DNA from 4 places in the Arthrobacter sp. PAMC25284 genome. Region 1 is predicted to be linked to each of the others. Evidence: riboswitches for the same ligand, from Rfam matches in the RefSeq annotation. Region 1 holds a riboswitch; each other region holds the start of a gene.
The links. A riboswitch is a leader RNA that binds a small molecule or an ion and turns the genes downstream of it on or off. The one in region 1 is predicted to bind thiamine pyrophosphate.
Positions count from the first base shown of each region.

Region 1 (5,690 bases):
CTCGACATCCATGGCGTCGAGGTTCAGTTTTGCGGGCCGGCGGATCCGGAGGTCGTTCACGTTGAGCCACGTGCACTCGACCCCGATGCTGGTCAGGACCTCGACGATCCGGTTGACCTCTTCGATCCGGGCCAGGCGGCGCAGGGTAGTGGTGCCGCGGTTGATGAGGCTGGCGCACAGCAGCGCGACGCCGGCGTTTTTGCTGCTATTGACGTCGACGGCGCCGGACAGGGTACGGCCGCCCTCCACCCTGAGGTGGGTCATCTGCGGCCGGCCCACTTTGACAATGCTGCGGCCGACGATGGCTTCCAGCCGCTGGATCATCTTGAGGCTGAGGTTCTGTTTGCCTTGCTCCATCCGGGCGATGGCACTCTGGCTCGTCCCGAGCTCGGCGGCGAGCTGCCCTTGGGTCCAGCCTTTCTCTCCCCGGGCGTCGCGGAGCAGGATGCCAACGTGTTCTGCAGTCTCTTGAGTCATTCCACGAAAATATCACAGATGAGTTACCCGAGGCAGGAAGTGCGGCCCGGTCCGCAGATTCGCCCCCTCATACCCACATCATGCGATAACCTGGCCAGCGGCCGCTACTGCTGCGCGAGGAAGACCATGTTCCATGTACCGGCTCCGAGGGCGGCGCCAACTGCGGCGGCGGCGATTCCCAGGCCGCCCAGCAGGACCCACGCGTCGAGGCCGCTGAACGTCGAAGGGCGTGCCCACGTCCGCTCGGCCCCGCCGAAACCGCGGGCTTCCATAGTGACAGCGAGCCGGGAAGCGCGCCTGATCGCCTGAACCAGCAGTCCAAAACTCTGCCCCAGGGTGGCCCGGATCCGCTGGTAGGGGTTGCCGCGCGAGCCCACGCCGCGGGCCCCGCCGGGCCATCCCGATGGTCTGCCATTCTTCGGCCATCAGCCCCACCAGCCGCATCGCGGCCAGGGTTCCCAGCACAAAGCGGTGCGGCAGCTTTGCCTTCTGGGCGAGCGCATCAGCCAGATCGGTGGGGTCCGTGCAGCTCATCAGCAGCACGGCGGGGAGGGCAATTGCGAGCCCGCGCAGCGCGAACCCCAACCCCAGCTGCAAGGAGCCCTCACTGATGGACCAGATCCCGGTGTCGACCAGGATGGACCCGGTGTCCGGCGCCAGGATGGCGGTGCTCCATCCGCCCAGTGCCGCGGCCAGGATCAGTGGCCATCCGCGCTGCCACAGCAGGACCAGGGTCAGGCCGGCGAGGGGAAACAGGAGCAGTTCGAACGCCAGTGCCACCGAGGCCGAGACCCAATCGATGGACAACGCCAGCACGAAGGTAATGAGGACGACGGCCGTGAACTTAGCCAGCGGGTTGGCCCGGGTCAGCACGGACCGGTTGCCGCGAAGGGCCAGGGCATCCCTCATGACGGGGCCGCCCCGGGCAGTTCGCGGCCCCGGAGGTCATGGTGGCCCCCGCCGTGCTCCCGGCTGCCGCGCCCGGCGCGGCCCGGAGCGCCGAGGCTGAGTTCCGTACCGCCCAGGGCTGCCGTAAATTCCTGGTCATGGGTCACGGAGACGATCGCGGTTCCGGCATCGAGCAGCTCGGACAGGAAGGAAGCGAGCTCGGCCCACGTGTTTGCGTCCTGGCCGAAGGTGGGCTCGTCAAGGACCAGCACCTGTGGGTGGGCGGCGAGGACGGTGGCCACCGACAGCCGCCGCTTCTCCCCGCCGGAGAGCGTGTAGGGGTTGGCATCCACGAGGTCGGTCAGCCGCAGCCGCTCCAAAAGCTCCTCCACCCGGTCCTCTCCGTAGCCGAGGTGGCGGGGGCCGAACATCAGTTCATCGATCACCCGGCCGGTGACGAACTGGTGCTCGGGTTCCTGGAACACCGTCCCGATCCGTGCAATCAGCTGTTGGGCCTTCCACTGGTAGGGGTCACTTCCGACGCCGGCGCTCAGGGCATCGCTGGCGCTCACGGTTCCGGCGACGGGGCGGAGCAAGCCTGCCAGTGTCAGCGCGAAGGTCGATTTCCCGGCGCCGTTCGGGCCGGTGATGGTCAGGGCTTCGCCGGCGCGGACCCCGGTGGTGATCCCGGCCTGCACGGGCTGCGGGGCAATCCGGCGGAAGCCGTCCCGGAGCCCGGCCCGTCGCGGCTGCGCGCGCGAAACCGCCAGCTGTTCCGCGGCGAGCAGCACGCCGCCTGCGGCAGAGGGCCCGGCGCCCCGTCCCGCACCGTGTGCGGCAGCATCACCCCGCCGGGCTGTGGTGCGGGCCCGGGTGGCGGGCACATGGCCAGGCACCCAGACGCCCGCAGCCATGAGCATGTCCCGCGCCTGATCAAGCACCGCGTCCGGCGTGCCGTCGATCAGCACTGCCGGCTCCGTGGCGGAGCCCGGCTGCAGCACCACGATCCGGTCCACGAGATCTTTCCAGACCGCAACGCGGTGCTCCACGACCACCAGGGTGGCCCCGGTCTTTTCCAGGCAGCGGCCTACCGCGTCGCGGACTTCGAGCACACCGGCGGGGTCCAGGTTGGCGGTGGGCTCATCCAGCAGCAGCAGCCCGGGGCGCATGGCCAGGATGCCGGCCAGCGCCAGCCGCTGCTTCTGTCCGCCCGAGAGGGCCGACGTGGGATGGTCCTGGGACAGTGCGCCGAGCCCGACGTCGTCGAGTGATTCGTGCACGCGCGCCCAGATTTCCGCGGGAGGCACCGATAGGTTTTCGGCGCCGAAAGCTACGTCGTCACCGACCCGGGACAGCACGACCTGGGTCTCCGGGTCCTGCTGGACCAGGCCGGCACGGCCACGCCGGTCCCGGGGCGGGGCCCCGTCGATCAGGAGGCTGCCGGTCTCGTCGGAATCCCCGGTATCACCGGATTCACCTGGCTCACCGGCGGAACTATCGCCGAGCACGCCCGCGAGGGCATGGAGCAGGGTGGATTTGCCAGCGCCGGATGGGCCCAGCAGGAGGACCCGTTCGCCAGGCCGGATGTCCAGGTCCAGCGCATTCACGGCGGGCCGGGCTCGCCCGGCATGCCGCCAGCCCCAACCCCGTGCCGTGACGGCCGCGGGGCGGACTGCCTGAATCGATGTCATGAGGGCTGTCCCGTGATCAGGAAAAGACGGGCTCCGTGGCGGCCTTGCGGGAGGCAAACGAGCCCAGGACACCGGTCCTGGCCAGGCCCCGGGTCGCGAGCCAGGACAGCCCGCCGGCGATGAGGGCTCCGGAGATGGTGGTGCAGATGATGTAGACAAGCTTGTCCGGTGCGGCATAGGCGATGTTCCAGCCCCACGGCGTAAACGAGTCATTGAGTCCGCAGAACAGGCCCGCGCCGGCACCGGCCAGCAACGCCACCGGCAGGTTGAACTTCCGGTAGAGAGCCGGGACGCTGAACTTCTTGTACAGGACCAGCGCGAACACCAGCTCCGCGCCGAGGCCCTGCAGCAGGCCCGAGGTGAGCACCGCGACCCCGTATTGCGAGCCCATGAACAACTCACCTGTCGCGGCCACGGTTTCGCAGAACAAAGCGGCTCCGGGCTTTCGGATGATGAGCATGCCCAGCACGGCCGGGATCATCCAGCCGCCGGCGTAGAGGCCGGTGAGCGGCGGATAGAGTGCATTAATGGGCGCGGAAATCACGTTGGCGCCCTGGGACCAGGCCCAGAAGATCACGCCGCCGGCGACCGCGATCAACGCGGCCACCACGATGTCCACAACGCGCCAGTTATAGCTGGTCTTCTTGGTTACTACAGATGTCATGCCGTCCTCCTGAGGAACAGGAGGGGAGGGTGCCCGGTCCGACAGCTTCCGCCGCCGCACCGGGCACTCTGAGAACTCGACTCCCTTGCGCCGGTACTAACCGGATCAGGTTCGAGGGTCTGCGGCTGTCCGCACTCTCAGCGCCCGCCTGTGATGCCTCTGGATTTCTCCAGTGGTGTCGCCGGCGGCGCTCCCCTGTCGTATTAAAAATCACCCTTGTGGGCGTGGCCCAGCTTACACCTGAAGCGCCGCGCTTTCACGGCCTGCAGTAACATTCGGCGGCCGAAAGACGTATTCTGCCCGGTCCCGGCGGCGCAGCCGGAGCCGGACGGCCGGTATGGACGGGCCCGGCGAAAACGTTAGGCTGGTCAAGTCCAGTTCCCGCCCCCTAGGAGTCCCGGTATGAACCTCTTCATCAAACTGCTCGGCACCGGCATCAGCCTGCTCGCCGGTTTCGTCGGCACCAAGTTGGTCGACACCACTTGGGAAAAGATCACCGGGTCCAAACCGCCCAAAGGCGACGACGACGACGTTCCCACCACCCTGCGCCACGCACTGACATTTGCTCTCATCTCGGCGTCGGTCAGCGCCATCATCCAGGTCCTCGCGAACCGTGGCACCCAGCGGGCCATCACCCGCTTCGCTAAAACCCAGGACATCGTCTAAGCGCCAGCGGCCGGACGGACTGCCGTCGGCTTACCTGCCGTGCGGTGCGCCGGATCCGGCAGGCCCGCCGTCGTCGGCGTTCGGATCAGGCTGGGCGGCCGCCTGCTGGACCACGGCTTCGAGCTCGTCCGTGCTCAACAGCTCCGGGTGCAGGTGCTTGGTCCGGTAGCCTGCCCTGCCCACCATGTGGGCGGACACAGGCACGGTGAGCAGCTGAAAGATCCAGGCCACCAGCAGGACGGGCCACACCCACCAGGTCCGCATCTGCAGCCCCAGGGCGAAGAGCAGCAGGAACAGACCCAGCACCTGGGGTTTGGTGGCGGCGTGCATCCGGCTCATAAGATCCGGGAAACGCAGCAGCCCGATGGCCGCCGCGAGCGACAGCAGGGCGCCGGCCACCATAAAGACGGCGGAGACGGCGTCGATCACTGCCTCGACGGGGAAATCCTCAGGAGTCACGGGGAGTCTCCCTTCGGTCCGCGACGAACCGGGCCACGGTCACGGATCCGACAAAGCCGATGATGGAGATCGCCACAACCAGCATGATGTTGTTGAGGCGGCGGTTCACGGCCATGTCGATGCACAGCGCGGCCGCAAAAATGGCCAGCAGCACGTCGGCCGCGAGCACCCGATCCAGCAGCGAGGGGCCGACCGCGATCCGGATAATCGCTCCGACGGCGGCCAGGGACAAAACGATGGCGGTCACGGTCAGGACGAGCTGCATCACGCGCCCCCCTCCTGTTTTAGGGCGGACAATTCCTCGCGCGACCCCATGATGCGGATCAGCCCGGCCTCGGTGTCGCGGACCTCCTTGCGGAGCCGGGCCACGTCCCGGGCAGTACGGACGTTGATTCCGTGGATGTAGAGCGTGGAGGTGGACCGGTCCACCTCCACCACCAGCGAGCCCGGGATCAGCGAGATGACGTGCCCCGTGGCCGTGACCAGCAGATCGGAGTGGCTGCGCAGGGGGACCGCGACGATGGCGCTGATCACCCGCGGCCCGGTCACCACGGCCAGCACCAGAAGCTGGATGCTCGCCGCCACCACTTTGCCCAGGAAGATGACGGCGAACGCGATGGCGCGCAGCACATTGAACCGGCCGCCCAGCTCCACCGGGGGAAGGTAAAGCAGCCGGGCGACCACCACCGAGATCAAGGCACCGAAGAGCAGGTTACCCGCGCTGAAGTCCTGCCACAGCGCGCCCCAGACGAAGACGAGCCAGACGAGCAGGGGCACTTCCTGGCGGAGTGAGATCCGCTGCCTGCTCATGTCCCGGCCCCCGGCTGCGGGCTGTTCTGCGGCTG
Region 1 is NZ_CP080382.1:2,786,476-2,792,165, reverse strand. Features, by position in the region: gene KY499_RS12890 (UDP-N-acetylglucosamine 1-carboxyvinyltransferase) at 1-477, opposite strand, end outside; partial or broken gene KY499_RS12885 (energy-coupling factor transporter transmembrane component T family protein) at 582-1,386, opposite strand; gene KY499_RS12880 (ABC transporter ATP-binding protein) at 1,383-3,056, opposite strand; gene KY499_RS12875 (ECF transporter S component) at 3,073-3,720, opposite strand; TPP riboswitch at 3,785-3,927, opposite strand; gene KY499_RS12870 (DUF4235 domain-containing protein) at 4,123-4,386, shown strand; gene mnhG (monovalent cation/H(+) antiporter subunit G) at 4,417-4,845, opposite strand; gene KY499_RS12860 (monovalent cation/H+ antiporter complex subunit F) at 4,835-5,113, opposite strand; gene KY499_RS12855 (Na+/H+ antiporter subunit E) at 5,110-5,655, opposite strand; gene KY499_RS12850 (Na+/H+ antiporter subunit D) at 5,652-5,690, opposite strand, start outside.

Region 2 (5,690 bases), 1.2 Mb from region 1:
CGATGATGGCCGCCGTCCAGCGGCCCGATCTTGTCCAGTCCCTCACCCTGGTGGAACCGGCCTGCCTGTCGCTGACGGCTGAACTGCCGGCGTCGGCGGCGCACCGGGCCTTGATGCAGCCCCTGTATGACGTCCGCCATCAGCTCAGCGACGAAGACTTTCAGCGCGAGTACCTTCGGCGGGCGTTCTCCGCAGACGCCCCCGGGGCGACAACGCCGGAGGCCGTCCGCGCTGCCCGGCGGCTGCGGTTGCAGGCGCCGCCCTGGGAGGCGCCGCTGCAGATCGTCCCCGGCGTGCCCACCCTGGTCCTGACCGGCGGCTGGGAACCGCTCTACGAGGAAATCGCCGGCTATTTGCGGGAGACCGGCGCCCTGCACCACGTCGCCGCGGGCGGGCACCGGCCCCAGGATTCGGCGGAAGGCCGCCGGATCATCCGTTCATTCATTGCCGAAGTCAGCCGGTCCCAGCACGCCCAGGCGTGCTGATCGGGACCGTCCGCGGATCCTCCGGCAACCGTCCGGCCGGCTAGGCGCGGCCGCCGACTGAGAGCTCCGGAAGGTAAACCTTCCCGCCTGAGGCGAGGAACTCCTGGCTCTTTTCCCGCATCCCGGCTGCCATCTCGGCCAGCGCGGCCTGCGACTCCGCGGATCCGTATTCGTCGCGGATGTCCTGGCTGATCCGCATGGAACAGAACTTCGGTCCGCACATGGAGCAGAAGTGGGCCGTCTTGGCAGGTTCTGCCGGCAGCGTCTCGTCGTGGAAGGATTCGGCCGTGACCGGGTCCAGGGAGAGGGCGAACTGGTCGCGCCAGCGGAATTCGAACCGCGCCTTGGAGAGTGCATCGTCGCGTTCGTGGGCGCCCGGGTGGCCTTTCGCGAGGTCGGCAGCGTGGGCGGCGATCTTGTAGGTGATGACGCCGGTCTTGACGTCGTCCTTGTTCGGAAGCCCGAGATGTTCTTTGGGCGTGACGTAGCAGAGCATTGCCGTGCCGTAGCGGGCAATCTCGGTGGCGCCGATTGCCGAGGTGATGTGGTCATAGCCGGGAGCGATGTCGGTGACCAGCGGGCCGAGCGTGTAGAACGGGGCGCCCTGGCAGAGTTCCTGCTGGCGTTCGACGTTTTCACGGACGAGGTGGAAGGGAATGTGGCCCGGACCTTCCACCATGACCTGGACATCGTATTCCCACGCCCGTTTCGTCAGTTCGGCCAGGGTGTCCAGTTCGGCGAACTGCGCGGCGTCGTTCGCGTCCGCCGTCGCGCCCGGGCGCAGCCCGTCCCCGAGTGAGAACGCGACGTCGTATTTGGCGAAGATTTCGCACAGCTCGTCAAAGTGCGTGTACAGGAAGTTTTCCTGGTGGTGTGCGAGGCACCACCCCGCCATGATGGCACCGCCCCTGGACACGATCCCCGTGACACGGTTGGCCGTGAGCGGTACGTAGCGCAGGAGGACGCCGGCGTGGACGGTCATGTAGTCCACGCCCTGCTCGCACTGTTCGATCACTGTGTCCCGGTAGATCTCCCAGGTGAGCGCGTTGGCCTCGCCGTTGACTTTTTCCAGCGCCTGGTAGATCGGGACGGTGCCGATCGGGACGGGCGCATTGCGGATCAGCCACTCCCGGGTGGTGTGGATATCGTCTCCGGTGGAGAGGTCCATGACGGTGTCCGCTCCCCACTTCGTGGCCCACTGCAGCTTGTCCACTTCCTCCGCGATGGAGCTGGTGACGGCCGAGTTCCCGATGTTGGCGTTGATCTTGACCAGGAAGGCCTTGCCAATAATCATCGGCTCGGACTCGGGGTGGTTGATGTTGTTGGGGATGATGGCGCGGCCGGCCGCCACCTCGCTGCGAACCAGCTCCACATCGCAGTTTTCCCGCAGCGCCACGAACTGCATTTCCGGGGTGATGATGCCCTGCTTTGCGTAGCGCATCTGGGTTACGGTCGTGCCTTCGACGGCGCGGCGGGGCACCGGTTGTGTGCCCTTCCACTCGGCGGAGGCGGCGCCGCGACGCACGGCCGACTTGCCGTCGTCGAGCAGGTTCCGTTCCCGGCCGCTGTACGGCTCGGTGTCCTTGCGGGCCTCGATCCACGGGGCGCGGAACGGCTCGAGACCCACCACGGGATCGCTGCCGGGGCCCTCCGTCCGATAGACCCGGAACGGGGCGTTGGGCTCGCCATTCGGGGAGATTTCCAGCGCGATTTCGGTGACCGGGACGCGGATCCCCGTTGTGTCGTCAGCGATGTAAGCCAGCGAGTGCGACTTCAAGGACTGGGTTTCAGCCCTCTCCGTTGTACCGGGTGCTTCATCTTGGGCAGGGCTGTGCTGTATTTCTGTGGTGCTCAAAGGATTACTCACTTCCTTCGCCGGCATTACCCGGACAGGTTCAACGGTCGCAGGCTGCATCAGCCCGATCTCAGCCCCTGCAAGGGCACCCGTGTGGTCGTAGATGAAGCTACCACACGCCGGACCAGGTGCCGTGATATGACCGGGCCGGGGCCGGCAGGAGGTCTACGCTTGGAGTCATGAACAGGATCATCGAGTTCAGCGGCCCGGTGCTGACCGCCCCGGACCGGGAAGAGCATGGACTGTGGTCGGTCGACGGCGTCCTGACCTTCCGGCGGCCTGCCGTCAGACCGGACCGGGTCCTCGCCGGCTGGGTGATCCCGGGCCTCGTGGACGCCCACTGCCACATCGGACTCGGACCCGGTGGGGATGTCCCGGACCATACCGCCGAGGAACAGGCGCTCACGGACCGGAACGCCGGCACCCTGCTGGTGCGCGACGCCGGGGCTGTCCACGACACCCGCTGGCTGCAGCAGCGGGCCGACCTGCCGCGCATCATCCGGGCCGGACGGCATATCGCCCGGACCCGGCGGTACCTGCGGGGTTTCGCCGTCGAGGTTGAACCGGAAGGCCTCGTAGAGGCTGTGCGGAAACAGGCCAAGGCCGGGGACGGCTGGGTCAAACTCGTCGGGGACTGGATCGACCGTGACGCCGGGGACCTTGCCCCGAGCTTCCCGGCCCGAGTACTTAAGGACGCCGTCGAGGCGGCCCACGACGAAGGCGCGCGGGTGACGGCGCATTGTTTCGCTGAGGACACGCTCGATGACATGCTCGACGCCGGGATCGACTGCATCGAGCACGCCACCGGGCTCCTTCCCCGGCACCTTCCGCGTTTCGTGGAGCAGGGCGTCCCGATCGTCCCTACCCTGATCAACATCGCCACGTTCCCGGACATTGCCGCCCAGGCCGAGGCGAGGTTTCCGCGCTACGCCGCGCACATGCGCTCGCTCTGGCAGCGCCGCAGCGAGCGGATCCTCGAGGCCTTCGAGGCCGGGGTTCCGATTTACACCGGCACTGATGCCGGGAGCGTAATCCGGCACGGGCGCATTGTGGACGAAATCCAGGCATTGCACGCCGCAGGCCTGCCGGCCAGGGCGGCCCTCGACGCCGGGACCTGGTCCGCACGGGACTGGCTCGGCGCCGACGGGATCAGCGAGGGGGCCAGCGCCGACGTCCTGGTCTGCGCCGAGGATCCCCGGACCAATCTGGGCACCCTGCAGGAACTCAAGCACATTGTCCTTCGCGGCGAACCGGTCGCTCCGGCAGCAACCGGCCCATTAGGAATAAATTGAAGCTTCAAGTAATTTAGCCTTATGTAGGGTCATCGAGGGTCGGTGGCCGCAGGAACACCGGAGCGCCCATGACCGCAGAAACCAGCACCCAGGATCTTCTTCCCGCCGAACTCGCCATGGGCACCGTGATGCTCAAGGTGGGGGACATGAAACTCATGTCGGACTACTATCAGCGTGCCCTCGGCCTGGACATTGTGGCGGAGCAGGACGGCGGGCTCTACCTCGGCCGCCGACGTAAACCCCTTGTGCACCTCGCCCCGGCCCCCGGACTGAGGATCCCCTCCCGCGGCGAGGCCGGACTCTTCCACACGGCGCTGCTGTTCGAGGACCAGCCTGCGCTGGCCGCCACGGTCGCCAGCGCTGCGCAGTACGCGCCGCAGTCCTTCACTGGAAGCGCGGACCACCTCGTCAGCGAGGCCTTCTATTTCACCGATCCCGAGGGTAACGGGATTGAGCTGTACTGGGACCGGCCCCGCGATGCCTGGTCCTGGGACGGCATGAATGTGGTCATGGACAGCCTGGCCCTCCCGCCGCAGCGATTCCTCGAACAATTCCTGACCGAGGAATCGGTGACCGGGCAGCGCGGGACCGCGGCCGGCGTCGGACACGTCCACCTCCAGGTCGGCGACGTGCAGTCCGCCCATGACTTCTACGTCGGAACGCTTGGCTTCGAAAAGACCGCCGGCTGGCACGGCCAGGCCCTCTTCGTCTCCGCCGGCGGCTATCACCATCACATGGCCATGAACGTCTGGAACAGCCGCGGCGCCGGACCCCGGCATGACACGCTGGGGCTCGGTGAGGTGCTGATTGAACTGCCCTCGGCAGACGACGTCGGGGCGCTCGCCGACCGGCTTAGGGTCGCCGGTATGGAATCGCACCACACCGGAGCCGAACTGCGCTTCGAGGATCCATGGCGCAACCGCATCCGTGTCGCGGTGCGCTGACGCCAACTGCGCTGACTGCCAACTGCGCTGGCCGCTGGACATGCCCAGCGCAGACTCCCAGCGATGGGCATAGTGGCTATATGTCCAGTGGTCGCGGTCAAGGGAGGGCATGCCCAGTCCAGCCCCGACGATGCCGCCCCCAAGCGGCTAGGCTGAAGCAAATGCCAAGATGCGGCCCAGCGCTGCCAGAAAACTAAGGACCAGCTTCATGGGCTTCACCGAAATCTTTGTGTCCACCCACGACGAAGCCCTCCGGCGCGCCGCGGCCCTTGAAAGTGGCGGGGCCGCCGCGCCGGGGGCACTGCGGATCGCGGACATCAGCGACTTCGAAATTGAACGGCTCGGCGACCTGGCCGGGGCCGCCGTGCACGCCGCGGGATCAAACTATGAGCTGGCCATGGTCGACGTGTCCAGTGACGCGCTCCTCGGCGTCCCGGACGCCATGGTCCGGGTCCTCGCTGACCTGCTCAGCTACGAAACCGAAGGCGAAGGCAACGTCCTTGAGGACGTGGCCGAGGGCTGGGCGGCAGAGGAGGACATGCCCTTCGGCGCGGACCAGGCGCTGGGCCATGTCCGCCGCCTGGCCGAACTGGCCGCCGGCGTTGATCCGACCAGCAGGGCGGGGCTTTACGTCTGGACGGCCTGACCTCCCCGGCGGCACTGGCCGGTAGACCAGGCCAGCAGACCTGGCCGGTAGACCAGGCCGGCGACCTGGCCGGTAGACCTGGCCGGGAGACCAGGCCGGCGACCTGGCCGGTAGACCTGGCCGGCGGCGCTGGCCGGTACATCCGTGCGGGGCATGAGGCCGGACCCTGGTGCCCTTGGCCCACACGGCGCCCCCGATGGTCCCGGGTTCGTTGAGACCGTGGGCTATCCTCGGCTCATTGGTAACAAGGAAAATTTTTTGGGGGAGTAACGATGGGGGAACCGCTGGCGGCCGGGGTGCGGTGGCCTGGCCGGCTGCGCCGACGGGTCCGGGCGATGTCCGGTCCGGCCGTGGCGATGTGGCTCGTGGTGGCCGGGTACCTCGTGGCCCTGGCGATGCACGGCAACGGCTACAGCCTTTGGATTGACGGCTGGCTGGGCCCGGTTGCCATATGGATGCCGGCGCTGG
Region 2 is NZ_CP080382.1:112,372-118,061, forward strand. Features, by position in the region: gene KY499_RS00485 (alpha/beta fold hydrolase) at 1-485, shown strand, start outside; gene thiC (phosphomethylpyrimidine synthase ThiC) at 526-2,367, opposite strand; TPP riboswitch at 2,336-2,443, opposite strand; gene KY499_RS00495 (amidohydrolase family protein) at 2,520-3,632, shown strand; gene KY499_RS00500 (VOC family protein) at 3,701-4,576, shown strand; gene KY499_RS00505 (hypothetical protein) at 4,785-5,222, shown strand; gene KY499_RS00510 (bifunctional diguanylate cyclase/phosphodiesterase) at 5,495-5,690, shown strand, end outside.
Region 2: another riboswitch for thiamine pyrophosphate. It lies ahead of thiC (phosphomethylpyrimidine synthase ThiC); the one in region 1 lies ahead of KY499_RS12875 (ECF transporter S component).

Region 3 (5,690 bases), 1.3 Mb from region 1:
CCCCGGAAGCCCCCACCGCACCGGAAGCCCAGGAAGCGCCGGAAGCCCAGGAAGCGCCGGCAGCACAGAAGTCCGTCAACAGCGACACCCCGGACGCTGCCGGCCATCAGCCGGGAAGCACCGCCACCGCCGCAGCCGCGGCAGAACCAGCAGAACCGGCAGAACCCGCCGCGCCGTCGCTGTTCCTCGAACCGGCCGCCGTGACGTCGATGCTCTTCCAGGCCCCCGGACCTCAGCACGGCAGTCCGCCCGGCTCCGGCCGGCGCGGCGGAGTCCGCGGACGAGGAGTCCGGAGACGGTGAGGAAGGCACAGGCGACGACGACGCCGACAACCGCCGCCGCCGGCGCAGCCGCGGGCGCCGCGGGCGCACCCGCACCGACGGGGACAGCGGTAGTGAAACTGATGCCGAAGGTCCCGACGACGACACGGACGATGGACAGGAGGGAACGCTGGAGGACGGCGTGACCTCGCGCCGCCGCCGCCGCCGCCGCCGCGGCGACCAGGATCTCGAGTTGACCGGCGGGGGCGACGACGACCCGCCCAACACCGTGACCCGGGTCCGCGCCCCGCGGGCTGCCTCGGAGGCGCCGGTCAACAACCGTGTTACCGGGCTCAAGGGCTCCACCAGGCTTGAGGCCAAGAAGCAGCGCCGCCGCGAATCCCGCGACACCGGCCGCCGCCGTACCGTGATCACCGAGGCGGAATTCCTTGCCCGCCGCGAATCCGTTGACCGGCAGATGATTGTCCGCCAGCGCGACGACAGAATTCAGATCGGGGTGATGGAAGACGGCGTCCTGGCCGAACACTTCGTCTCCAAGACCCAGCAGGATTCGCTGATCGGCAACGTCTACCTCGGCAAAGTCCAAAACGTGCTGCCCTCGATGGAAGCTGCCTTCGTGGACATCGGACGCGGCCGCAACGCCGTCCTGTACGCCGGCGAGGTGAACTGGGAATCCGTTAACCTCGAAGGCAAGCAGCGCCGGATCGAGAACGCGCTGAAGTCCGGCGACTCCGTCCTGGTCCAGGTGACCAAGGACCCTGTCGGTCACAAGGGCGCCCGTCTGACGAGCCAGATCTCGCTGCCCGGCCGGTACCTCGTTTACGTGCCCGGCAGTTCCATGACCGGCATCTCCCGCAAGCTGCCCGACGTCGAGCGCAACCGGCTCAAGCGCATCCTCAAGGACCGCCTGCCGGAAGACGCCGGCGTCATCGTCCGCACCGCGGCCGAAGGTGCGTCCGAGGAAGAACTGACCCACGACATCAACCGCCTCCGCGCGCAGTGGGAGGGTATCGAAGGCCAGTCGGCATCGACGAAGATCCTCGCCCCTGAACTGCTCTACGGAGAACCGGACCTGACCATTAAGGTGGTCCGCGACGTCTTCAACGAGGACTTTACCAAGCTGATCGTCTCCGGCGAGGAAGCCTGGGACACCATTGAGGCTTATGTCACCTACGTCGCTCCGGACCTCGTCGGCCGGCTCGAAAAGTGGACCAAGGACACGGACATTTTCTCGGCGTGGCGCATCGACGAGCAGATCCATAAGGCTCTGGACCGGAAGGTCTTCCTGCCGTCCGGCGGATCCCTCGTGATCGACCGGACCGAGGCCATGACCGTGGTGGACGTCAACACCGGCAAGTTCACCGGCAGCGGCGGCAACCTCGAGGAAACCGTCACGAAGAACAACCTCGAAGCCGCCGAGGAGGTCGTCCGGCAGCTCCGTCTCCGCGACATCGGCGGCATCATCGTGATCGACTTCATCGACATGGTGCTGGAATCGAACCGGGACCTCGTGCTGCGGCGCATGGTGGAGTGCCTGGGCCGGGACCGCACCAAGCACCAGGTCGCCGAGGTGACCTCGCTCGGACTCGTGCAGATGACCCGCAAGCGCATGGGCACCGGACTGCTGGAAGTCTTCGGCGAGCAGTGTGAAGCGTGCGCCGGCCGCGGCATCGTCACCCACGACGAGCCGGTCGAGCACCGCCGCGCCAACACCGTCGCCGCCGAGCACTATGTGCCGCGGACCGAAAACCAGAACCAGCCGGCTGTCCGGACCGAACGCAAGAGCCGCCGTCGTGGACGCGGTGGCCAGGGGACCGCTGAGTCGGACCCGGCAGCGCCCGCCGCGCCGGCTGCAGCAGCGCACCCCGAACCGACGGAGGCGGAACGCCACGCCAAGGCGGAAGCCACCCGGGCGGCTCTGGCGAACATCGCCGCCGCGGCGCATGCCGCGCACCTGCACGACGACGAGATTGCGGCGGCGCACCACAACGACACCGGGTCAGATACCGGTGCGGAAGCAACGGGGCGGCTGGACGAAGACCAGGAGGCAGCGGGACGTACCGGGGCCGTCCTGACGTTCGGCGGCGAACAGGTGGTCCTGCCGTTCGTTGAGCATGATCAGGAATCCCAGGCTCCGGCCCTGACCCTGGACCTGCTCACTGAAGCGTTCGCGCACCTGGGCGAAGGCGAACAGGATGGCGCCGGGTCTGCATCGGCACCGGCAGCACTCCGGTCACCCGAGGTTTCGGCTCCGCGCGTTGGGACGGATTCCCCGGCCGGCGTCGCGGACGCAGGCGCGGACGACGCAGCGCCCCGCAGCCGGCGTGGCCGCCGCAACCGGAGCGCCAGCCGCGCCCAGGGGGCAGCCAACGAGACCACGGTTGAACACCGCGAAGTCTCCGCCCCGGTCTCCGCCGTCGCCGTCCACGAAGCCAAGGCCCCGGCTGCGGCTGCGGTGAAGGCTGCCGGTAACGAGCCGATCATCCTCGGCGTCGGAGTCCCGGCGTCCGAGTTGTAGGTCCTCAGCCAACCGGCCGCAGGTTCCGCCCGGTCCAGACGTAACAATACGTCGGGGCCGGACGGAACCCGCGGCCGGTTAAGGACAGGACCGCCGGGAGAGCTAGGCTGACACCTGACACGGGGTGCCGCGCATCGGGCCGGCTGAGATCCAAACCCGTTGAACCTGTCCGGTTAGCACCGGCGAAGGGATGTCCCTTTTGTCCTCATCATTTCTCGCGTACCAGCCACAGGCATCGTCGCCGGTCCGGATTCCCCGTGTGCTGACGATCGCCGGCTCGGACCCCTCCGGCGGAGCCGGGGTTCAAGCCGACCTGAAGAGCATCGCCGCGCACAGCGGCTACGGCATGGCTGCCATCACCGCCCTCACCGCGCAGAATACCCGGGGCGTGCGGGCCGTCCACATCCCGCCGGCGGACTTCCTCACCGCCCAGCTGGATGCGATCAGCGACGACATCCGCATCGACGCCGTCAAAATCGGCATGCTGGCAGACGCTGCGGTGATCGGGGCGGTCCACGCCTGGCTCGAACGGACCAACCCCGCCATCGTCGTGCTGGACCCGGTCATGGTGGCCACGAGTGGCGACCGGCTGCTGCAGGACACCGCAGAGGCCGCACTGCAGGCCCTGCTGCCCCTCGCCGACCTGATCACCCCAAACCTCGCTGAGCTGGCCATCCTCCTGAATGAACCGGTCGCCGCGGACTGGGCCGAGGCCCTGGCCCAGGGGAAGCGGCTGGCCGCACGGACTGAAACCACCGTCCTGGTCAAAGGCGGCCATCTGGCAGGCAGCGACGCCGGCAGTTGCCCGGACGCGCTCATCAACACCGGGGGAGTGCTCGGCCAGGAAACCATCGAGGTGCAGGGGGACCGCGTGGCTACACGCAACAGCCACGGTACCGGCTGCTCCCTCTCCTCGGCATTGGCCACCGTGCAGGTCCGGGTGGGTGACTGGGAGGCGGCGCTGCGCGAGGTGAAGCCATGGCTGCAGGGAGCTCTGCGGACAGCGGGCTCGCTCGACGTCGGCTCCGGCAACGGACCGGTCCACCATTTCCACCACCTGCAGCAGACACCGGTTGCCGGCGAATTCGCCGCGCACCTCCGGGCCGGAGCCACCGACGACCTCGAGGCCATCTACGGCCTCGACTTCATCCGGGGACTGAGCGACGGAACCCTGCCCGAGAAAGAGTTCGCCTATTACCTCGCCCAGGACGCCATCTACCTGAACGGCTACTCCCGTGTCCTGGCCAGGGTCTCCGCCCTGGCGCCCACGGAAGCCGAACAGCTGTTCTGGGCACGTTCCTCGCAGCAGTGCCTGGAAGTCGAATCCGAGCTGCACCGGACCTGGCTCAGTACCCGGCCGACGGCGTCGGCGCCGGGACCGGTGACCAAGTCCTACGTGGACCATCTGCTGGCTGCCTCGGTTACGGGCAGTTACGGGGTGCTGGTCGCCGCAGTCCTGCCGTGCTTCTGGCTCTACGCCGAAGTCGGCGCCACCTTGCATGCCCGGTTCCTCGACGCCGGGGCGCCGGCGGGCCACCCCTACGCGGACTGGCTGCGTACCTACGCCGATGAGGAATTTGCCGCCTCGACCCGGCAGGCCATCGCCTACGCCGACACGGCCGCGCAGTACGCCTCCCGCACGGAGCGGGACGCGATGACGCGGGCCTTCGCTGAGTCCTCCCGCTATGAGCTGGAATTCTTCGACGCGCCGAGAACCCACGGCTGAACCACAAGTGCCCGTGCAGCCGGTAGGATGGACGGGCACGGTTCGGGAAGTCGCCGCGGCACCACCCTGCGGAAGCAGTGTGGCGCTTACCACGTACTTCCATCCCGAACCAGCCTCATTTGCGGCCGAAGGCAAAATTAGCGTATTCTGGATCTTCGGTGCTTACGCCAACACTTGGGTTATGACCCTGAGAATGATTCATTCGCCACGCGAGTGTGATTATTCCGGGGATAGCTCATGGGTTCCCCCGGGGAATCCACCGGCGTTGAGGCACAGCGTGAGCCAGGCCAATTTCCTTGGACCGGGGTTCCGCACGCAAATCTAGTAATAAACGTCGAGAGAAGTGAGTTCCCCAGTGGTGTACGCGATTGTCCGCGCAGGCGGCCGCCAAGAGAAGGTTTCCGTTGGAGACTTCGTTACCCTGAACCGCGTCCCCGGTGGAGCCGGCAGCACATTTGAGCTGCCCGCACTGCTTTTGGTTGACGGCGACAAGGTCACGTCCGCTGCCGCGGACCTGGCCAAGGTAACGGTTACGGCTGAGATCCTTGAGGACCTCCGTGGTCCGAAGATTGTGATCCAGAAGTTCAAGAACAAGACCGGCTACAAGAAGCGCCAGGGTCACCGTCAGGAATTGACCAAGGTCAAGATCACCGGTATCAAGTAACCAACCGTTACTGTTCAGGTTTTCAGCAGATTCCCCAGAATTTAAAGGCAGGCATTTCAAATGGCACATAAAAAAGGCGCGAGTTCCACTCGCAACGGTCGTGACTCCAACGCCCAGTACCTCGGCGTCAAGCGCTTCGGCGGTCAGGTAGTCTCCGCAGGCGAGATCATCGTCCGCCAGCGCGGCACCCACTTCCACCCCGGTGCAGGCGTTGGCCGCGGCGGGGATGACACCCTGTTCGCACTGACCCCCGGCGCTGTCGAGTTCGGCACCCGCCGCGGCCGCCGCGTTGTCAACATCGTGGCTGCAGCAGCGGCAGAGTAGTACATAGTTTTCAAATCGGTGGGGCGGGCCATTAGGTCCGCTCCACCGGTGTTTTAACCGCATTAGAATCATCTTGGGCCTCGTGTGGGTCCGGGGAACAGCACTGAGGAGATCCACGTGGCGAGCTTTGTAGACCGGGTAGTACTGCACGTATCCGGCGGTACCGGCGGCCACGGC
Region 3 is NZ_CP080382.1:201,972-207,661, forward strand. Features, by position in the region: partial or broken gene KY499_RS00960 (Rne/Rng family ribonuclease) at 1-2,799, shown strand, start outside; TPP riboswitch at 2,910-3,007, shown strand; gene KY499_RS00965 (bifunctional hydroxymethylpyrimidine kinase/phosphomethylpyrimidine kinase) at 2,990-4,525, shown strand; gene rplU (50S ribosomal protein L21) at 4,881-5,189, shown strand; gene rpmA (50S ribosomal protein L27) at 5,250-5,513, shown strand; gene obgE (GTPase ObgE) at 5,631-5,690, shown strand, end outside.
Region 3: another riboswitch for thiamine pyrophosphate. It lies ahead of KY499_RS00965 (bifunctional hydroxymethylpyrimidine kinase/phosphomethylpyrimidine kinase); the one in region 1 lies ahead of KY499_RS12875 (ECF transporter S component).

Region 4 (5,690 bases), 780 kb from region 1:
CGCCGGACGCCGCTGCAGCTGCACCGGCCGCTGTCGCCGCTGCGACGTCACGCGGGGTCACCTGGCCGCCGGCGTCATGGGAGCTGTACCGCAGAAACACCCGGTTGTAGCGCCAGTCGAGGTCCGGGTGATGGCCCTGCTCCTCGGCCAGCCGCCCGACGGCGGCAATCAGCTCAAGGGCCGCGGCGCTGGTCGGCGCCTTGTAGACGGTCACCAGCCCGCCAAGACGGTATCTCCAGTCCGGCAGGCCCGCCAGGGCGGCGTCGATCTGGTCCGCGCTGAGGATAGCCGGGACTGCCATATCGTGCTCCTTCGCTCGCGCGCGGGCCGGTCCGTTGCCGGTCGCTACCGCCGGATTCTTCCGCCGGCCCGGTTATAGGAATTCGGCCCGGCCTTCCATCGCGGAGGACGCCAGGGCGTGTTCGCGGCGCGGGATCCGGCCGGCTGTTTTCGCCAGCCTACCGGCGATCACGGCGTGTTTGAAGGCCTCCCCCATCAGTACCGGATTCTGCGCACGGGTTACTGCCGTGGCCAGCAGGACGGCGTCGCAGCCGAGCTCCATGGCCAGGGCCGCGTCCGAGGCCGTACCGATCCCGGCGTCCAGGACGACCGGCACGGAGGCCCGCGAGACGATCAGCTCGATGTTGTGGGGGTTCAGGATCCCCAGGCCCGTGCCGATCGGCGATCCCAGCGGCATCACGGCGGCCGCGCCCAGGTTCTCCAGCCGCAGGGCCAGGACCGGATCATCGTTGGTGTAGGCGAAGACCTTGAAGCCCCGGGCCACCAGCTGTTCGGTCGCGTCGACCAATTCCACGGCGTCCGGGAGCAATGTGTGTTCATCGGCGATGACTTCGAGCTTGACCCAGTCCGTTTCCAGGGCCTCCCTGGCCAGTTCGGCGGTCAAGACCGCGTCCTTAGCCGTGAAACAGCCGGCGGTGTTGGGCAGCACCCTGATCTGGTGGTCCTGGAGCAGTTGGAACAGCGAGCCCGTCTCAGCGGGCGAGTAGCGGCGCATGGCGACGGTGGTCAGTTCCGTCCCGGAGGCCACGAGGGCAGCGCCGAGCCCGTCCAGGCTTGGCGCCCCGCCGGTTCCCATGATCAGGCGTGATCCCAGCCGGACGCCGTCGACGACGAAGGGGTCCCGGCTGGACTGCTCGAGCGGACCGGATGCGGGCTCCTGCGTTGCCTGCAGTGTGTTCATCGTGGTGTCCTTCATGCCGTTCATCCTCCCTGCACCGCGGTCACGAGTTCGACGTCGTCGCCGTCGGCGAGCGCCGTCCCATGCCATTGGCTGCGCGGTACCATTTCGGAATTCCGGGCGACGGCAACCCCGAGTTTCCGGCCGTCTGCGGACTGCCCGTCGTGGCCGATGTCGCGGCCGGTGAGCTGGCTGACCAGCGTGCTGACGGAGGCGCCGTCGGCGACGGTATGCTCCGTTCCGTTGAGTCTGATGTTCATGCTGTTTCCTTAGGTGTGCTCTTGAAAGTGGTGCGTTTGATTCCGGGCGGCCGTTACCGGGCCGTGGCCGCTGCCGGGCGGCGGGCCGTGGAAAACCGGTCCGGACGGAAGCGGCCCCAGCGCGGATCCGCCGTTCCATCCAGCAGCTCCCGGCAGATGGCCGCTGCTGCCGGGGTCAGGAGGACGCCGTGCCGGAAGAACCCGGTGGCGATGATCAGTCCCGCGATGTCACCGCCGTCTTCCCCGGCGTTCCGGTCCGCCACGCGGCCGAGCAGCGGGGCGTTGTCGGGGGTGCCCGGCCGGGCCCGCGCCGTGGCTTCGAGCAGTTCCAGCTCGGCCACCGCCGGCAGCAATTGCTGGGCGTCCCGCAACAGCTGGTAGACGCCGCCGGCAGAGACCGCGACGGCGCCGCTCCGGTTCGTCCCGCCGCCAGAGGCCTTCCCTGGGTTGCTTCCCGTGGCAGCGGCCGGTCCGTCCTCGCGCTGGGTCGCCCCGATCACTACGGTCCCGTCCTGCCGCGGCACAATGTACACCGGGACGCCGCGGACGAGGCCGCGCACCGTGGACGTCAGCAGCGGCCGGAGGTGGGCGGGGACCCGGAGCCGAAGGATGTCGCCGCAGACCGGGCGCAGCGGCAAGGTGAGTCCGGCCGGCAGCCCGCCCAGGTCCGGGGCGCCGAGTCCGTTGGCCACAATTGTCTCCCGGGCATGAATGACGCCGCCGCCGGCGAGGATGGCCCCGCCCACGCGGCCGTCATCCCACAGCAACCCGGCCGCGCGCCGGGGAATCGCCCGGCTGCGGCCGTCGGCGCCCAGCAGCTCCGCCAACCGGGTGAGCAGCCGGCGCGGGTCCACCTGGTGGTCCGCCGGGATCTCGAAGGCACAGGAAATCCCGGGGCTCAGCAGCGGCTCCCGGCCGCGCGCCGCACGGACGGTCAGGGGTTCCACCGTCAGGCCGCATGCCTGCTGGACGGACCGCAGGTCCGCGAGCGCCCTGCGGTCGGCGGCGTCGGCACCCAGCGCGAGGGTCGGCGTCGTCAGATATCCGGTCCCGGTATCCGTGCCTGCGCCGGATCCACTGTCTGCTGCTGCCGCACACTCCAGTCCGGCGGCGAAGTCGGGCCACAGCCGTGACGATTCGAGCATCAGCTCCAGGAGTGCTTCTTCCTGGTAGTGCAGTTCGCTGACCGGGGCGAGCATGCCGGCGGCGGCCCAGCTGGCCCCGGTGCCGGGAGCGTCGTCGATCAGCGCCACGGACCGGCCGGAGCGGCTGGCCGCCAGCGCGATTCCGTGGCCAATGACGCCGCCGCCGATCACAGCGACGTCGTACCGGGCCTCCGCCGCGGTGTCGCCGTCGGCGCCGTCACGGCCGGGTTTGTCGCGGCCGGGTCCACCGGTGCCGGTGCCGGAGGGTCTGTCCATAACGTGCATCCTTCCCTACGCCGGTACTAACCGGATCAGGTCAAGCGGTCGGCTCTGACGCCCTCTCAGCCCTGCAGCATGTGACTGCTGCTACTGGCTCCCGCGGTATGCGCCCAGTGTAGAACAACTATTGTGGTGCCATGCGCCCAGATGCTTCTTATGACTCAGCACCCCTCCAGACGGCACGCCTTTACCTGTGCACCGACGCCCGCCGGGACCGAGGTGACTTCGAGAGCTTCGTCGACGCCGCGTTTGCCGGCGGCGTGGACATCATCCAGCTCCGGGACAAGTCGCTGGAGGCGGCCGAGGAACTGGAGCTCCTTAGCGTCCTGGCCGCGGTGGCGCAGCGGCACGGCAAGCTCTGGGCGGTGAACGACCGGGCAGACGTCGCTTCGCTCTCGGGCGCCCCGGTCCTCCACGTCGGGCAGAAAGACCTCCCGCCAGGCGCCGCCCGGTCCTTGCTGGGCCCGGCGGCGGTGCTGGGACTTTCCACCCACAGCCCCCGTGAAGTCGATGCCGCGATCGCTGCCGCGCAGGGACCGGGAGCGCTGGACTACTTCTGTGTCGGCCCGGTCTGGGCCACGCCCACCAAACCGGGCCGCGCCGCCGTCGGACTCGATCTGGTGCGGTACGCCGCCGAAGCGGACCGGGCCCGCGATGCCGGCGGCCCCGCCGGTGGCATCATGCCGTGGTTCGCGATTGGCGGTATCGATCTGGGCAATGTGGAACAGGTGGCTGCTGCCGGCGCCCGGCGGATCGTGGTGGTCCGGGCCATCACCGACGCCGACGATCCCGCCCACGCTGCCAAGTCGCTGCTCGACGCACTGGACGCCGCCGCAGCCTGAGCCGCTGCCCGCCGCCGGGTGACGACGCCGGGTGAACGGCGCCCGGTGCCGGCGCCCGGTCCGAGACTAATCATGGATTTCGAGTTACGCTGATTTTCGTGTCCCATCATCGTCTGGCCCCAAGCATCCACCGGCAGAAAAACCAACTGGCGGCGGCGCTCTCAGAGCTGCGCAGCACGCTGGAACTCCCGGGGCCCGTTCCCCGAAGACGTGCTCCGGGACGCCGATACTGCGGTGGCCGAGCACAAAATGCCGGAGCTGGACCTCACCCATGTTGAGTTCGTCACCATCGACCCGGAGTCCTCCACCGACCTGGACCAGGCCCTGTTTATCGAACAGTCCGGTGCGGGCTACACGGTGCTGTACGCCATCGCCGACGTCCCCTCTTTCGTAACTCCGGACAGTGCGCTGGACGCGGAAACCCGCCGCCGCGGCCAGACGTTTTATACGCCCGACGGCCGGATCCCGCTGCACCCGGAAGTGATCAGCGAAGCAGCCGGCAGCCTGCTCCCGGACCAGCTGTGCTCGGCGTTCGTCTGGGAGTTTGAGCTCGACGCCGCCGCAGAGGTGAGTTCCGCACTGGTGCGCCGGGCACAGGTCCGCAGCCGCGCCAAGCTCAGCTACAAGGGCGTCCAGGCCGACCTCGATGCCGGTACCGCCCCGCCCGCGCTGCAACTGCTCCGCGAGGTCGGCATCAAGCGGGTGGAACTGGAGCGCCTCCGTGGCGGGGCCAGCCTGAACATGCCCGAGCAGGAGATTCAGCAACTGCCCGACGGTGGCTACCGGATCGTCGCGGCCCCGTCGCTGCCCGTGGAGGACTGGAACGCGCAGATGTCGCTCATGACGGGAATGGCCGCGGCACGGCTGATGCTCGACGGCAAGGTCGGCATCCTCCGCACCATGCCCGCCCCCGATGAGGGATCCTTACAGCACTTCCACCGTCAAACCCATGCCCTGGGCAAGCCCTGGGACGGGGAAATGAGCTACGGCGAGTACCTGCGGACCCTTGACCCGACGGATCCCCGGCAACTGGCGATCGTGCATTCGGCCGGCATGCTGTTCCGCGGCGCGGGCTACACCCCTTTTGACGGGTCCGAGCCAGAGGCCGACCTGCAGGCAGCCATCGGTACCGCCTACGCGCACGCCACCGCTCCGCTGCGGCGTCTCGTAGACCGGTTCGTCCTGGTGATCTGCGAGGCGCTGAGCAGCGGAACGGAGGTCCCTGCGTGGGCACGGGACGCACTGCCCTCATTGCCATCCATCATGGCGTCCTCCGACCAGCTGGCCGGACGGATGGAGCGGCTGGCGCTGGACACAGTTGAAGCGGCGCTGCTGGTGAACCATATCGGGCAGGAATTCGACGCCGTCGTCATCTCGGGCGCGAAGCCCGCCAGGAACGGCAACGGCGGCTCTAACGGCAAAGGCAACGGAAACGGCAACGGCAACGGCCCGTCCGGCGTCGTCCAGATCGCCGATCCGGCGGTGACTGCCCGGTGCCCGGGCGAGCTGGAATCGGGCACCGAGGTGCGGGTGCGCATCCTCTCCGCCGACATCGCCACCCGCGAGGTCCGGCTGGAGCTGGTGGACTGACTCCGGGGACTCCGGACGGTTTTCGACGGCCCCGTCGAGCTTCCCGGCCGCGTACGGCTAGACTGAAGAGGTAGATATGGATGCCCGGTCGTTGATTTCCAAGATTTTCGAATTCAACAAGCCCGCCCCTACGCGATCTTGAGATCCACCCGCTGGTCCCCAGTGCCAGCAATTAGATAGCCCGCGATCGGCTTCCACTGGAATTGCCTGCGCGCCTGAGCGTGCTCCGGAACGGCCAACCGGCCGGCCCCGTCGAGCAAGCCGCGCAGCCCAAAAGGAATAAGGAAACTCCCTGTGAGTGAATTGCACACGCACCAGCTTCTGACCGACGAGTCCGGAACGGAATCGATCGAGCCGGAAGAGACCATCATCTCGG
Region 4 is NZ_CP080382.1:3,565,507-3,571,196, reverse strand. Features, by position in the region: gene KY499_RS16520 (4a-hydroxytetrahydrobiopterin dehydratase) at 1-301, opposite strand, end outside; gene KY499_RS16515 (thiazole synthase) at 374-1,201, opposite strand; gene thiS (sulfur carrier protein ThiS) at 1,222-1,458, opposite strand; gene KY499_RS16505 (FAD-dependent oxidoreductase) at 1,512-2,879, opposite strand; TPP riboswitch at 2,875-2,993, opposite strand; gene thiE (thiamine phosphate synthase) at 3,020-3,724, shown strand; partial or broken gene KY499_RS16495 (RNB domain-containing ribonuclease) at 3,823-5,314, shown strand; gene KY499_RS16490 (DEAD/DEAH box helicase) at 5,609-5,690, shown strand, end outside.
Region 4: another riboswitch for thiamine pyrophosphate. It lies ahead of KY499_RS16505 (FAD-dependent oxidoreductase); the one in region 1 lies ahead of KY499_RS12875 (ECF transporter S component).